Linked DNA regions of Candidatus Pseudothioglobus singularis PS1. The protein of the gene in region 1 binds, or shares a complex with, the protein of each later gene. Links are inferred from orthologs where the notes say so. Each region holds a gene or a part of one and is shown on either strand. Other genes may lie near its edges.

Region 1 (7,664 bases):
AGGGGTTTGAGCCATATAAAGTTTTTTTCGATCAATAGTTGATATTGGACCAGTTGCATTTTTTTCTTTAACCGTATCAATAGCTCTGGTTGCAAGGATTCCCCCTACAGAATCATTTGAAACCTCTCGGATTAGTTTTTCTATGTCGCTCTTTTTTGTGCATGGCCTGACAGAGTCATGAACTAAAACCCAGTCATTGGGCTGGGCGTATTTATTTAAAGAATTTAATGCGTTCAGTACAGAATTGAACCTCTCTTTGCCACCTTCTACAGCTTCTAAAAGCTTTGAGTGATTAAAAAAAGATGAAGACTTAAAAAAAGAGTCTGTTCTTGATAAAGAAACTATAAAGCCTGAAATCAGATTAATTTCCAAAAGGGTTTTAAGGCTTTGATCAATAATTGTCAGGCCATTTTCAAGCTTTAAATATTGTTTTGGGACTGAAGAGCCCATTCTTATGCCGACACCACTTGCTGGAACGATTAAAAAATATTTGTCTTTATTCATGTCCGCAAGAACATCCTTAATTTAGTGTTTAGTCAATTATAAAGTAGCACTATCATTTTCTGCTAATGGTTCAGTTTTAATGGCCCTATTTATTTTAAAAAAGTACTCACCTTCTTTAATCAGTCCATATTTAAACCTTGCTTTTGATTCGATTAGATTTAAATCTTCCTGAGTATAGCTACCTATTTTGCTTTGAAGAGAGACATTATCATTTTCTAAATCTTCATTATTCAGCTTTATTTGATTGAGAGCTCTCTCTTTATCAATGACAACTCCCGGAAAGTTGTTATCAATAATGTTCTGTTTGATTAAAGCAAAAAGAATGAAGATTAGAATTAGGGTGATTTTATTTTTATAAATAAAACCAATTAAACCAGTTTGTGATTTATTGCTCATCTAATTCTTTGTAGATTGTCATTAGGTAAGTTTGAGAATAATAGTCATGAAATGGAAGTTTTTTTTTGTTTAAAAATTGAAAAATAAAGCCTATTCCTGCCAATGAAATTATTGCTAGAAAAAAACGGATAGCCGATTGCCAATAAGTTATATTGCCCCCATCCTCTTGAATAATTTCAAATTTCCATGCCCTCATCCCTAGAGTTTGTTTGCCCTTTACCCATGATATTGAAAAATATGAATACATTACTGGTAAGGTAACTAGAAAGAAAAAAAACGGATTTGTAATTGGCTCTTTATTGTTAATAAGGATTATGATTCCAGCAATAAAAAAAACAAATGAAAAGACTAGAAAGAGGTCATAAGATATTGAGCCAATTCGTCGAAAAAATGATACATTTGATTTCATAACTGAACGTTTAGTGAGTTAATTAATTATCCTCTTTATTGACTACTTTGGAAGTAACTTTTCCATCATGAAATTGAGTAATAATCAATTCTTCAGAGTTTACTTGGTTGTGCGAAGTTACAATTTCACCTTTTTTATTTTGTGTAATTGTATATCCCCTTGATAGAGTGTTAAGCGGAGAGAGAAGGCTCAAAACACTCGCACGATTAGAGAGCTGATTTTTTTGAAGTTTTATAAAGTTTTCAGAGTAGTTTTGTAATTGAGAAATTAGCAATTTTAGTTTTCTTTTGTTCTCATCAATGATCCGTTTATTGGTTCTTATCAGTCTGAGCTCCAAGTCGTCAAGTTTTTGTGCGTTCAGAAGAAGTTGCTGACTTGGATCAATAATTCTTTGTCTGAGGAGAGCTAGAGAGTATTTATTGGATTCAACAGATTGCTTTATCGATTCAAGTAAATATTTTTTTAGTTTTGCGGCATTGTAAAGGATGGCATCAACATCAGGGGTTGCAGATACAGCTGCTGCAGAAGGTGTTGGTGCTCTCAAGTCTGCAACAAAATCTGCAATTGTTGTATCAGTTTCATGACCTATCGAGCTAATGATTGGCGTTGAACAATCAAATATTGCTCTTGCAAGCTCTTCTTCATTAAATGCCCAAAGGTCCTCTAGAGAGCCTCCTCCTCTTGCAAGGATTAATACATCACAGATCTTTTGATCATCCGCTGCTTTAAGTGCTTTAATAATCTTATGGTGAGCATTTTCACCTTGAACAATCGTATCATAGAGTAATATCTCTGATAACGGATAGCGTGATTTAAGAACTTCAATAATGTCTCTAATGACGGAGCCAGTTGATGAAGAAATGACGCCAATTTTCTCTGGATATTCTGGGATTTCTTTTTTGTTTTCAGAATCAAATAAGCCTTCCATCCGTAGCTTATTTTTAAGTTGATCAAAGGCCAACTGCAGATTTCCAACGCCTGCTGGCTCCATCTGCTGAACAATAAGCTGAAAATCACCTCTTTGAGGATAAAGTGTGGTTACTCCTCTAATGATAACCGACATACCATTTTCAGGAGTAAACTGAATTTTGCGTTGATTTAATCTAAAAAATGCGCACCTGATTTGACTATTTTCATCTTTAAGGGAGAAATACCAGTGACCTGAAGATGGCTTAGATAAATTTGAAATCTCACCTTGTATAAAGCTTTGTGGGATGTGCTTTTCAATTGAATTCTTACACAATCTTACAAAGTGTGTAACACTATAAATTTCATCAATATTAAACATCAGTTTTAAGGTGCACAAAGACTGCTCCAGTGCCCCCCATATCTTGAGGGCAAGAGCAAAAAGCCAAGACATTGGGGTGTTGCTTTAAGTAGTGCACAACTTGAGATTTCATAATTGAAAGCCCATTATCTGAATGATAGCCCTTGCCATGAATGATTTGAATAAATCTTTTATCAGAATGGAAATGTATAAAGTCAGATACTGATTGACATGCCTGCTCAATTTTATATCCATGCAAATCAATTGATGGAGTCGATCCAATATTACCTTGTTTCATTTTTTTTAGAACTTTGGGCGATAAACCATCTTTAAAGTGAGTAATCACCTCAGATCCTGTTATATTGGCTTCGTATAAAAAGCTATAATTTTCAAACGGTTTACTCGAGCTCATTTTGCGAGGGTTTTGTTTTTTGTGGCTATCTTTATCAAGAGGTTTTTGGAAATCAACCGTTGATCTAAATAAAGATTTGTCGCTTTCATCAATCATAGTATTAATCAATTTTAGATATAAAAAAACCCTCAAAAGAGGGTTTTAATTATATCAATGATTTTGTAATCAATAAATTAACCTTAAGGATAACTTATTAAAGTGCCTTAATTTGGGCACTGATACGTGATTTTTTTCTTGCAGCTTGGTTTTTATGGATTAAACCTTTGCTGACCGCTTGATCCATATTTTTTTGCATATCTGTAAAACCACTCGTGGCTTCTTTTTTGTCTCCAGCATCAATCGCATAAGTAACCTTTTTAATAAAGGTGCGTACTTTTGCTCTAATTTGAGAGTTGTGTTTGTTGCGCTTAACTGCCTGTCTTGCGCGTTTTTTAGAACCTGCTGAGTTGGCCATATTTATTTATTATTGCTTAAATTAAGAAAACATGAATTATAGAGTCTCACCTTAATTTATGCAAGCATTTGTTTGTATTAGCTTAATTTGCCAAAGATTTAATATATTCCAGGGTTTTCTTTTTACCCAATAACAAATGCCAAGTTTTTCCGCCCTGATTTTTCCATAAAGAGACAGCCCTGATTCCTGCTAAGAGAAGGGCCCTTATATGATTTGCAGTATGTTGATTCGATAAGTATATTTGCTCTCCACGAACCATAATTGTTGGATTGAGGCTACCCAAAGTGTTTTTATAGAGCTCAGCCAGTCGGGCAATCGAATTACTATGATAAATATCAAAAAACTCTTGCTTATTGATAAGATTAATTTCTTCTGAGATTTGAGTTAAGAGTTTAGGTTTTTTCATTAATTTTTTTTCTAGATTAATGAGAGCTGTTGTATAGATCATAACGTTATGCATATCAATGGTTTTCTTCTCAAGAATAAGCTTTAAGGAGTCAAAGCCAATTTTAAGATCTTCAGGTGAAGTAAAAATTTCATCTATTGAGTCGCTATTACTTACAATACTGTTAAGGCTTGCTTTATTCGAGTGACTATCACATTTTCCAGAGACGGCAAGCTGATGAACTAGCGCTGAAGACTGAAATATACTCGCTAGAGCAATAGTTTGTTTTGCTGATTTATTCATTGGCCCTTGATTTTATTACACTCCCTCCAAGACAAGTATCACTATTGTAAAAAACGATTGATTGCCCTGGTGTAATAGCTCTTTGAGGATCACTAAAGTTAACTTGTATAGTTCCATCATCTTTGATATTGACACAACATTCTTGGGAAGCCTGTCGATACCGTATTTTTGCGCTGCAATTGATTGGAAACTGAGGCTCTTCATCAATCCAATGAACGTCATCTGCCACAAGTGAGTTATGGTAGAGCATTTGATGATTACCTTGAACAGCGACAATTTTATTCGAATCAACAAGCTTATCTGCAACAAACCAGGGTTCTTGAGAGTCTCCAAATCCACCTCCGATCTCTAAACCCTTTCTTTGGCCTATTGTATAAAAGGGGAGGCCATTATGGTGTTTAATAAACGAACCATCCTGGTCAATGATATCGCCTTTTTCTTTAGGAAGGAAAGTAGTTAAAAATTCTGAAAATGGTCTTTCACCGATAAAACATATACCTGTTGAATCTTTTTTATCTGCGTTCCCAAATTGCTGATTCTTCGCAATTTCACGCACTTCTTTTTTATCAATTTCACCTAAAGGAAATAAGCTTTGTGAGAGTTGATCCTGGTTCAGTAAATGCAGAAAGTAACTCTGATCTTTGTTACCATCCACTCCAGCTTTAAGGAAGTATTTTCCATTTTCATTTGCAATTCTGGCGTAGTGACCTGTAGCAATTTTATCTGCACCAAGGTCCTTTGCGTAGTCTAGAAAAGCTTTAAATTTGATTCTTTGGTTGCACAATACGTCAGGATTGGGCGTTCTACCTTTTTTATGTTCCGATAAAAAATGCTCAAAAACATCTTCCCAGTATTCGTGAGAAAAGTTGACTGTATGCAGCTTAATTCCCAATAAGTCAGCGACCTGCTGAGCGTCTGCAAGATCTTCTGATGCACTGCAATATTCATCATCATCATCCTCATCCCAATTTTTCATAAATAAGGCCTCAACCTGAAAGCCTTGTTGAAGTAATAAGTATGCAGTGACTGACGAATCGACACCGCCAGAAAGACCAACTATAATTTTATTTTGAGAACTCATTTAGTTTTGGTCGTAAGCACCTACAATTTTTTTAACTAACTGGTGTCTTACAACGTCATGCGCACCGAAATGACAAAAAGCAATTTGATCAATATTTTGAAGAATTTTGATTGCATCAGTTAGTCCAGATTGGCTTGGATTTAGTAAATCAATCTGAGTCACGTCACCTGTTATGACCATTTTTGAGCCAAAACCCATCCTCGTTAAAAACATTTTCATTTGGGGTATTGTGGTGTTTTGAGCTTCATCAAGAATGATGTATGACTCGTTAAGTGTTCTGCCTCTCATGAAAGCTAATGGGGCAACTTCTATGACATGTTTTTCTATTAATTTATTGACTCTTTCAAAGCCAATAAACTCGTATAGAGCATCATAAATCGGTCGCAGGTATGGGTCCACTTTTTCACTCAGGTCGCCAGGTAGAAAGCCCAATTTTTCTCCAGCCTCGACTGCTGGTCTGACTAAAACTATTCTTTTTACATTTGAATTTTCAAGGGCCTCAACAGCTCTTGCAACAGCTAAATATGTCTTTCCTGTTCCTGCAGGTCCAATCGCAAAAACTGCATCATTTTCAATGATCGAGTTCACATATTTTTGTTGGTTGTCACTTCTAATATGTATATGCTTTTTACTGGTCTTTATTGTGACTGATTTTGCCTCTCCATTTGGACGGCTGAGTGATTTGATGCTGAGATCAATATCACTAAAATCAATCGTCTTCTTTTCGGACAGGATTAATAGCTCTTGAAGGACAGAAACGGCTTTGTCAGCATTGTCACCCTTAATATTAAAATCAGCCCCTTTATTAGAGATATCTACATCAAGATTAGTGGCTAAATTTTCTAGATTTTTATCTAAGCTTCCACAAATATTAACAAGCTGTTCAGAGCGCTTTATATTGAGAGTAAATTTCATGATTTATATTTTACTGAATTCCATTGAAAACAAATGTTAAGTTGCATGATTTTGCTTCATAATTAATTTATCATTTAACTTATGAATCTATCTAAAATCCTCTTAAAGCTCTTAGTAGTAATTTTAATTTATACTCCTTTTAGTTCGCATGCTCTAGAGAATGACTGCGTTCTTCTTGTGTATCATCGTTTCTCTGATGACGGACCTAAGTCAACGAGCACCTCACCAGAGATCTTTAAGCAGCACCTAGAATACTTAAAAAATAATAATTACAGTGTTCTTCCATTAAAAAATGTAATCAGTAGTCTGCAGTCAAAAGAAAGCTTGCCATCCAATTGCATAAGTCTTACAGCGGACGATGGTTTTTTATCAATCTACACTGAAGCTTATCCATTGTTAGTTGAATATCAATTTCCGATGTCAGTTTTTGTATCTACCAACCCTATTGATAAAAAATATGCATCTATGATGACCTGGAGTCAACTTCGTGAAATGGCACCTTTGGTCGATATTTATAACCATAGCGTTAATCATCTTCATTTAGTTAATCAGAGTGCTCAGATTATTGAAGATGAGATCCTTTCAGCCCAGGAAAGGATAGCGACTGAAATGAGCACAAATGATAAGTTTTTTGCTTATCCATATGGGGAGTTTGATGACTCGTCTTACTCGTACCTTAAGTCAGAGGGTTACATTGCCTTTGGACAGCAGTCTGGCGTTGCAAGTCAAACAAGTGACTTTTTAAATATACCTAGATTTTCAATGTCAGGGCCGTATGCACAAATGAATAGTTTTTCTCTCAAAGTTAAAACACTAGCCATGCCGATTGAAAGCTCTGATCCGAGGTCAATGATTTTTTCAGGAGATCTGATGCCGGTATTGAATCTTAACTTCTCTCGAGAGTTGACCAGCTATGAAAAAAGTAATTTTTCTTGCTATGTCTCTGGTCAGGATAAGGTTAATCTTAAATGGGATGGTCTGCAGTCAGTCAGTATATGGCCAAATGAGCCTCTAGCAATTGGACGCAGCCGATATAACTGCACTATGCCCTATAAAGAGGCAGGGCGATATTATTGGTTTTCAAAGTTATGGCTAAGGCTCTGATTTTTTTACTAAACTAGCCTGAAGAGAGTTCCCAATTCCATCGAGAATCTTGACTGTTACTATCTTTCCAATGAGATCACTGCTTCCAGTAAAGTGAGCAGTTCTCATATTTTCAGTTCTAGCGGATAAGGTCCCACCTTTTTTTGAAGCACCTTCAACTAAAACTTGTTGAAGACTCCCAATCATGGATTTAGAAATCTCTTCAGTGTTAGCATTCAGCCTATCTTGAATAATTGCAAGTCTTTGTTTTTTTATTTCTGAGCTTACATCATCTGGCATACTTGAGGCTATAGTGCCAGGTCTTTTAGAGTAGATAAAACTGAAAGATTTATCAAAGCCAATTTCAGCAATTAAGCTTAGAGTATCGTTAAAGTCCTTTTCTGTTTCACCAGGAAAGCCGATAATAAAATCTGAAGAAATAGATATATCAGGCC
Region 2 (7,561 bases), 240 kb from region 1 along the record:
GACTTGGACTTGAGCTAGGAAATGGTGGTACAGAAGATATTACAGCAAGAGTCATTGATCTTGTTGCACCATTTGGAAAAGGACAAAGAGGGCTATTAGTTGCCCCACCTAAGGCAGGTAAGACAATGATTATGCAAAATATCGCTTCTTCAATAGCAGTTAACCATCCTGAATGTGAATTAATTGTATTGTTGATCGATGAAAGACCTGAAGAAGTAACTGAAATGGAGCGAACAGTTCGAGGTGAGGTTATTTCTTCAACTTTTGATGAACCAGCCAAAAGACATGTTCAGGTTGCAGAGATTGTTATTGAAAAGGCAAAAAGAAGAGCTGAGCAAGGTAAAGACGTCATTATTCTGCTTGATTCAATAACTCGTCTTGCGAGGGCATACAATACAGTTGCTCCATCCTCAGGGAAGGTCCTAACTGGCGGAGTTGATGCTAATGCACTCCAAAGGCCAAAGCGTTTTTTTGGAGCAGCTCGTAATATTGAAAATGGTGGTAGTATTACTATAATTGCAACAGCTTTAGTTGATACTGGATCTAAGATGGATGAAGTCATTTATCAGGAGTTTAAAGGTACCGGCAATATGGAGCTTCATCTTGAAAGAAGATTGTCTGAAAAACGCATCTTCCCTGCTATAAACATTAATGCCTCTGGTACAAGGCGTGAGGAGCTTATCACAGATGAACAAGAACTCCAAAAAATGTGGATTTTAAGAAAAATTCTTCATCCAATGGATACTGTCGAAGCTGCTGAGTTTTTAATTGAAAGACTAAGATTCACCAAGACTAATGATGAGTTTTTCGATTCGATGAAACAAAAGAAGTAAAGGCTCGCTTATCAGCAAGGGTAATTTATAATTAACTTTATGCTGTATAAAATCTTTAATATTCCAAATACAATAATTTCAAGATATCTACTGAAAAATTTAATCATTTTTCTTTTATCTATTTTTTTTATTGTTGGGCTTATCGTTTTTGGTAATCAATTTGTCTTAACAGTTCAAGAAAGTGTTGAGCATGGTATTCCTTTTCAGGAACTTATGCCAATTGTTGGTTTTAATATGCTACGCGATATACCCGTCATATTTTCACTTTCTCTTTTCTTAGCAATTATAATTTCTATATCTCAAATGTATAAAAGCTCAGAAGCAGTTGTTATGAATTCTTTTGGTATGGGGGATAAAGCATTTATATATTATATTCAGCCAATAGTTATCTTCTCTTTTATTGTAGTTTTTTTTCTTACTATTTATGCTGTTCCATGGGCAAAACAGCAAAAGAGTTATGCGGAGGATGAAACTGTTAATGCTTCTGAGTTTTCTTTTATTACTGAAGGAAAGTTTGAAAATTTTAAAAATGGTGAGATTATTTTTTATGCTTCAGAATCATCAGGTATTGATAATGCAGGTGAGCAAAATATGGAAGAAGTCTTTATCTATGTGTCAAGTAAAGAGAGTCCAGTTATTGTTTTAGCTTCTGAAGCTACAAAGTATACTGACTCTAAAAATCAAAGTATTTATTTAAGACTTAAAGATGGCGTTAGATATGAAGGACTTCCTGGCAATCTAAATGTAAACATATTAGATTTTGATCAATATGATTTAGAGATAGTTTCTGGTGAAGTTCAAAAGTCGCTCTCTAATTTTTCTGAAGTTGAAGAAAAAACTTCAATCAATTTGTTAACTGATGATAGTTTGCTAGCAAATGCTGAGATGCAGTGGCGCTTTTCACAGCCAATATCAATTTTAATTTTATCTATTATTGGAGTTCTTTTGGGCAAAGCCTCTCCAAGAAATGGCAAGGGCATTAATTTGTTAATTGGTGTTTTAATTTTTATGATTTATAACAATGGATTATTGGTAGCCAAAACTTCAATTGAAAATGGAGAATTAAATCCTATGGTAGGCTTATGGTCAGTTCATTTATTGTTTATTTTATTTTTCCTTTTTTTGTATCACTTAAGAGAAGGAAAATTATTATATTTTATTGATAAAATACTTATTTTATTTAAACCAGAGAAAAAAAATGTCTAGTTCACCAAGTAAAATATTAGAAGTCTTTGACAATCCCAATTCTGAAAGAGATTTCGTAATTCGAATTGATTCATCAGAATTTACATGTTTATGTCCATTAACAGGCCAGCCTGATTTTGCTGATATTCATATTGAGTATATTGCAGATAAATTTTGTGTTGAGCTAAAAGCATTAAAGAATTATTTCTGGTCGTATAGAAATGAAGGGGCTTTTCATGAGGCTGTAACAAATAAGATTTTAGATGATTTAGTTGAGGTTATGGATCCTCGTTTTATAAGACTAAAAGCTGTCTTTAATGTTAGAGGTGGGGTCTATACAAATGTTGAATGCGAACATAGAAAAGAAGGTTGGTCTCCAAGAGAAGTTGTTAGTATATGAGTCCAATTCGTCAAAAGGTTAAATTTGACAAAAAATTATTAGATCAAGATGCTTTAAAGATCTTAAAAAAATTAAATAAATCAGACCATGAGACTTATTTAGTAGGGGGTTGTATAAGAGATATTCTTCTTGGACACAAACCTAAGGACTTTGATATAGCAACTAGTGCAACACCAGAACAAATTCATAAACTTTTTAAACGCTCTAGAATTATTGGAAGGCGTTTTAAGTTAGTTCATATTATGTTTTCAGCAAGAAAATTCATTGAAGTTGCAACTTTTCGTGCTGGTAAAGTCCAAACTTCAAATGATGGTTTGGTGCTTAGAGATAATTATTATGGTGCCCTAGAAGACGATGTTTTTCGAAGAGACTTTACTGTAAATGGTCTTTATTATGATATTAAAAAATCTGAAATTATCGATTATGTGGGTGGGCTTGATGATCTAAAAGCTTTAAAAATTAAAATGATTGGTGACCCCTCAGAGCGTTTTGAGGAAGATCCAGTTAGGATGATTCGAGCAGTTCGTTTTCAGGCAAAATTGAATGCGAATATTGAATCTCAGCTTATTGAAGCAATTCAAGCAAACTCTCAGTTACTTGTAAAAATCCCTCCAGCAAGACTTTATGAGGAGGTTATTAAGCTTTTTCATAATGAAAATTCGATTGAAATATTCCATGAGCTTGATCGACTGGGTCTTTTAAGACATCTTTTTTCACAAACTAAAGAAAACCCATTTGTTGATTCCTCTTTAATCAATACCTCTGAAAGAATCAGGAATGGCAACAGTGTTACACCTGCTTTTTTATTTGCAGTTTTCCTGTGGTCTGCAGTGAATAAAAGGTTTAATCAAATAAGTAAAAAAAACAAATCTCGAATTGAGTTAATGCTTCAGGCTTCTGAAGATGTCATTAAGAAACAAACACAGCAAGTGATGATGCCTAGATGGCTCTCATCTCGAGTCAAGGACATATGGTTAATGCAATATCAGTTAGAGAACTATAATCCAAAAAAATCAAAAGCACTTATTAGAAACCCTCGTTTTAGGATGGCTTATGATTTTCTTGTGTTAAGATCTGAAAGTATTGATAAAGATTTAAGAGCTAAAGCAGAGTATTGGACCAATATTCAAAAATGAAATCTGTATTAATTACAGGCTGTTCAAGTGGCATTGGTCTTTGTATAGCAAAAGGACTTAAAGATAAAGGTTATCGAGTCTTTGCTTCAGCAAGATCTCCTGATGATGTCAAAAACCTTCAAAATCTTGGTTTTGAGTCTCTTCTTTTAGATTTAGCTTCATCAGAGTCAATAAATGATGCAGTAATTAAACTTTTTGAAATGACTGATAATGTTTATGCACTAATCAATAATGGGGCTTATGGTCAAGCTGGCGCCCTTGAGGATATTTCGAGAGATACTCTAGAAAAACAGTTTCAATCTAATGTTTTTGGTTGGCATGAGCTTACAAACTTAGTCCTTCCTGGGATGAGAAATATTAATTCGGGTAGAATTATCTACATAAGCTCTGTACTGGGTTTTGTGGCAATGCCTTCAAGGGGTGCATATGTTGCATCAAAGTTTGCTATTGAAGGGCTTGTTGGCACATTACGATTAGAGCTGAGAGATACAAATATCAAGCTTTCTTCAATACAACCAGGTCCAATAGAATCAAAATTTAGAGAGAACGCTTATTTGGCATTCAAGAAAAATATTGATATTTCTAAAAGTCATTACCAGACTCAATACAAAGTAATGATAAAGAGGCTTAAGTCAGGCCAAAATGTTAAATTCACTCTGCCTCCTGAGGCAGTTTTAAAGTGTGCAATACATGCATTAGAGTCCAGCAATCCAAAAAATTACTATCGAGTCACCTTTCCAACAAAACTTTTTTCTTTGTTAGGTAAAATATTCCCTAGTAAATGGATGGATAATATCTTAAATCAATCATAAGCGAGAGACTCTAATGGCGGCTGAAAAATTCAATTTCAATAAAGGCTTGTTAAAGCTTGAGGAAATCATTAGCAAAATGGAGTCGGGTGATTTAAGCCTAGAGGAGTCGCTTAAATACTTTGAAGAGGGGGTTAAAATCCATAGGCAATGCCATACTGCGCTTACGGATGCTGAGCAGCGTATTAGTGTTTTAAGTGAAAGCGATAACTACAACGAAGAAAAGTCTTTTGAAGATTCATGACCAGTATAGGGAGAGAGTTAACTCCTGTTTGGACAGTTTTTTAGGCTCTATTCCTTCAAGTCCTAACTCTGATATAGAGCTTAGGGATGTTATGAAGTATAGCGTTTTAGCTGGAGGAAAGAGGTTTAGGCCAATCTTAACCTATACAGTAGCTAGTTTATATGACTCAGAAATAGAAAAAGCTGACTCATGCGCTAGTGCAATTGAATTAATTCATATTTACTCTCTAATCCATGATGACTTACCTGCAATGGATAACGATGACATAAGACACAATCAGCTTTCCAATCACAAGGTTTTTGGCGAGGCTCAAGCTATTCTTGCTGGCGATGGTCTCCAGGCTTTGGCATTTAGTTTAATTTCAAATGACCCTCTTATTAATGCTGATACAAAAATAAAGCTTTTAGAGTTAATGGCTAAATCATCCTATGCTATGGCAGAGGGGCAATCAATTGATTTATCTGTTGTCTCCAAAAAAGTTGATCTCAATATTCTTAATAAAATGCATCAAAAGAAAACTGGCGCATTACTAAATTGTTCTATTAAATTTGGTGCATTATTACATAATGCAAGTGAAAATGATTTATCAATACTAGAGTCTTTCGCAAGTCATTTAGGGCTTGCCTATCAGATTCAAGATGATGTTTTAGATGTAACTACTTCTGACGAAGTATTGGGTAAGCGTCAAAACTCAGATGCAGTAAAAAACAAACCTTCCTACCCTTCAATAATTGGCCTGAATGAGTCCATCAAAACTTTTGAAAATCTATACCAAAATGCTCAAGAAGAATTGTCTCATTTGAGCGTTGATTGTGGGCCATTAAGCTTGCTTACAACAAGACTCATGAATAGGTCATATTAATACTCTAAGAGTACACTTCCCCAGCTAAAGCCGCCACCAATTCCTTCAAATAGCAGTGTATCTCCTTTTTTTATTCTTCCATCACGAACCCCAACGTCAAGTGCAAGAGGTATAGACGCTGCTGAGGTATTGCCATGTTTATCAAGGGTTTGAATCACCTTTTCCATTGGTAGTTTGATTCTTTTTGCAACAGCCTTGATGATTCGAATATTTGCCTGATGCGGAACCATCCAAGTCAAGTCTTCTGAGCTCATATTGCATTCATTGAGGGTCTCTTCTGCAAGGTCTGAAAGTCTATTAACAGCAATTTTAAAAACTTCATTACCTTCCATCTGGATTGTTCCAAGCTCATCAATACCATTATTATTTACGTGAAGAGAAGAAAGGTAGCTACCATCACTAAAAAGCTTTGAATGTTTAATACCTGTTGTGTTATCTGCACTTAAAACTACTGCTCCAGCCCCATCAGCAAATAAAATAGCCGTTGATCGATCAGACCAATCAACAATTTTTGACATCGTTTCACTGCCAACTACTAAAATATTTTTAGCACTTCCATTTTCAATATATTGCTGTGCGGTTGTTAAAGCGAAGACAAAGCCTGCACATACTGCTTGAAGATCAAAGGCTGGGCATGAGGCCCCAAGTCGATTTTGAAGCATTGTTGCAGTTGCAGGAAAAATTTTGTCTGGCGTTGTTGTTGAAAGAATAATAAGATCAATTTCTTCTGGCTCAATCTTCGCCATTGAAAGGGCTTTAATGCTTGCTTCAAGGGCAAGATCACAAGTATTTTGGCCAGTTACAATCCTTCTTTCCTTGATACCTGTTCTTGCAGTAATCCACTCGTCAGAGGTGTCAAGGGTTTTTTCAAGATCAAAATTAGTGACAACTTTTGTAGGTAAATAACTTCCAGTTCCAGTAATTCTTGCATATTTTTTCATGATCTAATAATTATTTATGCTCTTCTAATTCTCGCGTTAATTGCGTTGAGATTTTATCTGTTATTTTAGCATGAGCCTCTAGATAGGCTTCTTTTATTGCTTGGAGAAATGAATCAATGTCTGCATTACCATGACTCTTAACAACTACACCTTTTAACCCAAGTAGGCTTGCACCATTATATTTTCCAGGATCAACTTTGGATTTAAAGTCTCTCATAACTGGCTGTGCTATTAGAGCGACAAGTTTGGTAAAAAGGTTTTTATTGAATGACTTCTTGATGAAATAGGAGAACATTTTTGCAACTCCTTCACTTGCCTTGAGTGCAATATTTCCCTCAAAGCCATCACAGACTATGACATCTATATTTCCTTTGTAAATATCATCACCCTCAACAAATCCAATATAGTTAAGGGATGAATTTTTTAAGAGTTCTGAAGTTTCTTGACTTTTTTCATTTCCTTTTAATTCCTCAGAGCCAACATTTAAAAGTCCTACTGAAGGATTTTCTATATTTTCAGTATTTTGAACTGCTATGGAGCCCATGATTGCAAATTGAAGAAGGGTGCTAGGTCTTGAGTCAATATTGGCACCTAAGTCTAGAACATGGGTTGGTCCAGTTAGAGTCGGAACGGCTGACATAATAGCAGGCCTATCAACCCCTTCAATAGTTTTAAGTACAAACCGTGCAATGGACATGAGTGCGCCTGTATTGCCAGCACTTACGCAAGCATCAGCATCACCATTTTTAACTAGGTTAATAGCAATCCTCATTGAGGAGTCTTTTTTGTGTCTTAGAGCCACAGAGGGAGAATCACTCATATTGATAACCTCTGAGGCATGAGTGACATCAATACGATCAGCAAAATTTGAATAAGAAGAATTTTTATTCAGCTCATTCTTAATCCCAGCCTCATCACCTACAAAATTGATTAAAAGATCATCATAGGTCTTTAAGGCACTAATACCAGCATTGATAGTGACTGAAAATCCAAAATCACCACCTGAGGCATCTATTGATACCCTTATAGACATGGATTGTTTAGGCTTCTACTTCTTCGATATCATCAGCAGCAGATTTAATTACCTGCTTCCCACGATAATATCCATCAGCGGTAATATGATGTCTAAGGTGAGTTTCGCCTGTTTCTGG

The links.
Region 2: the proteins of xseA (region 1) and W908_RS03850 are in contact, whole or in part, in a cryo-EM structure (PDB 8TXR), measured with the Escherichia coli proteins. The link is inferred for Candidatus Pseudothioglobus singularis PS1 from one-to-one orthologs.

Annotation. Positions count from the first base shown.
Region 1 is NZ_CP006911.1:512,617-520,280, forward strand. What follows is about bases 465-3,393. They hold xseA (exodeoxyribonuclease VII large subunit), read right to left. Parts: upstream 2,598-3,393; coding sequence 1,332-2,597; downstream 465-1,331. Other genes in these bases: ispD (2-C-methyl-D-erythritol 4-phosphate cytidylyltransferase), read right to left, coding at 465-504; W908_RS02590 (FtsB family cell division protein), read right to left, coding at 541-900; W908_RS02595 (RDD family protein), read right to left, coding at 890-1,309; W908_RS02605 (Smr/MutS family protein), read right to left, coding at 2,590-3,084; rpsT (30S ribosomal protein S20), read right to left, coding at 3,182-3,393. In the rest of the region: more of ispD, read right to left, coding at 1-464; more of rpsT, read right to left, coding at 3,394-3,442; high frequency lysogenization protein HflD, read right to left, coding at 3,525-4,130; tRNA 2-thiouridine(34) synthase MnmA, read right to left, coding at 4,123-5,211; W908_RS02625 (PhoH family protein), read right to left, coding at 5,212-6,126; W908_RS02630 (polysaccharide deacetylase family protein), read left to right, coding at 6,208-7,230; tRNA (N6-isopentenyl adenosine(37)-C2)-methylthiotransferase MiaB, read right to left, coding at 7,219-7,664. UniProt on the Escherichia coli protein: Bidirectionally degrades single-stranded DNA into large acid-insoluble oligonucleotides, which are then degraded further into small acid-soluble oligonucleotides.
Region 2 is NZ_CP006911.1:747,252-754,812, forward strand. The notes cover bases 3,168-5,993. They hold W908_RS03850 (exodeoxyribonuclease VII small subunit), read left to right. Parts: upstream 3,168-4,379; coding sequence 4,380-4,607; downstream 4,608-5,993. Other genes in these bases: pcnB (polynucleotide adenylyltransferase PcnB), read left to right, coding at 3,168-3,554; W908_RS03845 (SDR family NAD(P)-dependent oxidoreductase), read left to right, coding at 3,551-4,366; W908_RS03855 (polyprenyl synthetase family protein), read left to right, coding at 4,594-5,469; W908_RS03860 (beta-ketoacyl-ACP synthase III), read right to left, coding at 5,466-5,993. Also shown: transcription termination factor Rho, read left to right, coding at 1-833; LPS export ABC transporter permease LptF, read left to right, coding at 873-2,039; queF (preQ(1) synthase), read left to right, coding at 2,032-2,418; more of pcnB, read left to right, coding at 2,415-3,167; more of W908_RS03860, read right to left, coding at 5,994-6,410; phosphate acyltransferase PlsX, read right to left, coding at 6,421-7,443; rpmF (50S ribosomal protein L32), read right to left, coding at 7,451-7,561. UniProt on the Escherichia coli protein: Bidirectionally degrades single-stranded DNA into large acid-insoluble oligonucleotides, which are then degraded further into small acid-soluble oligonucleotides.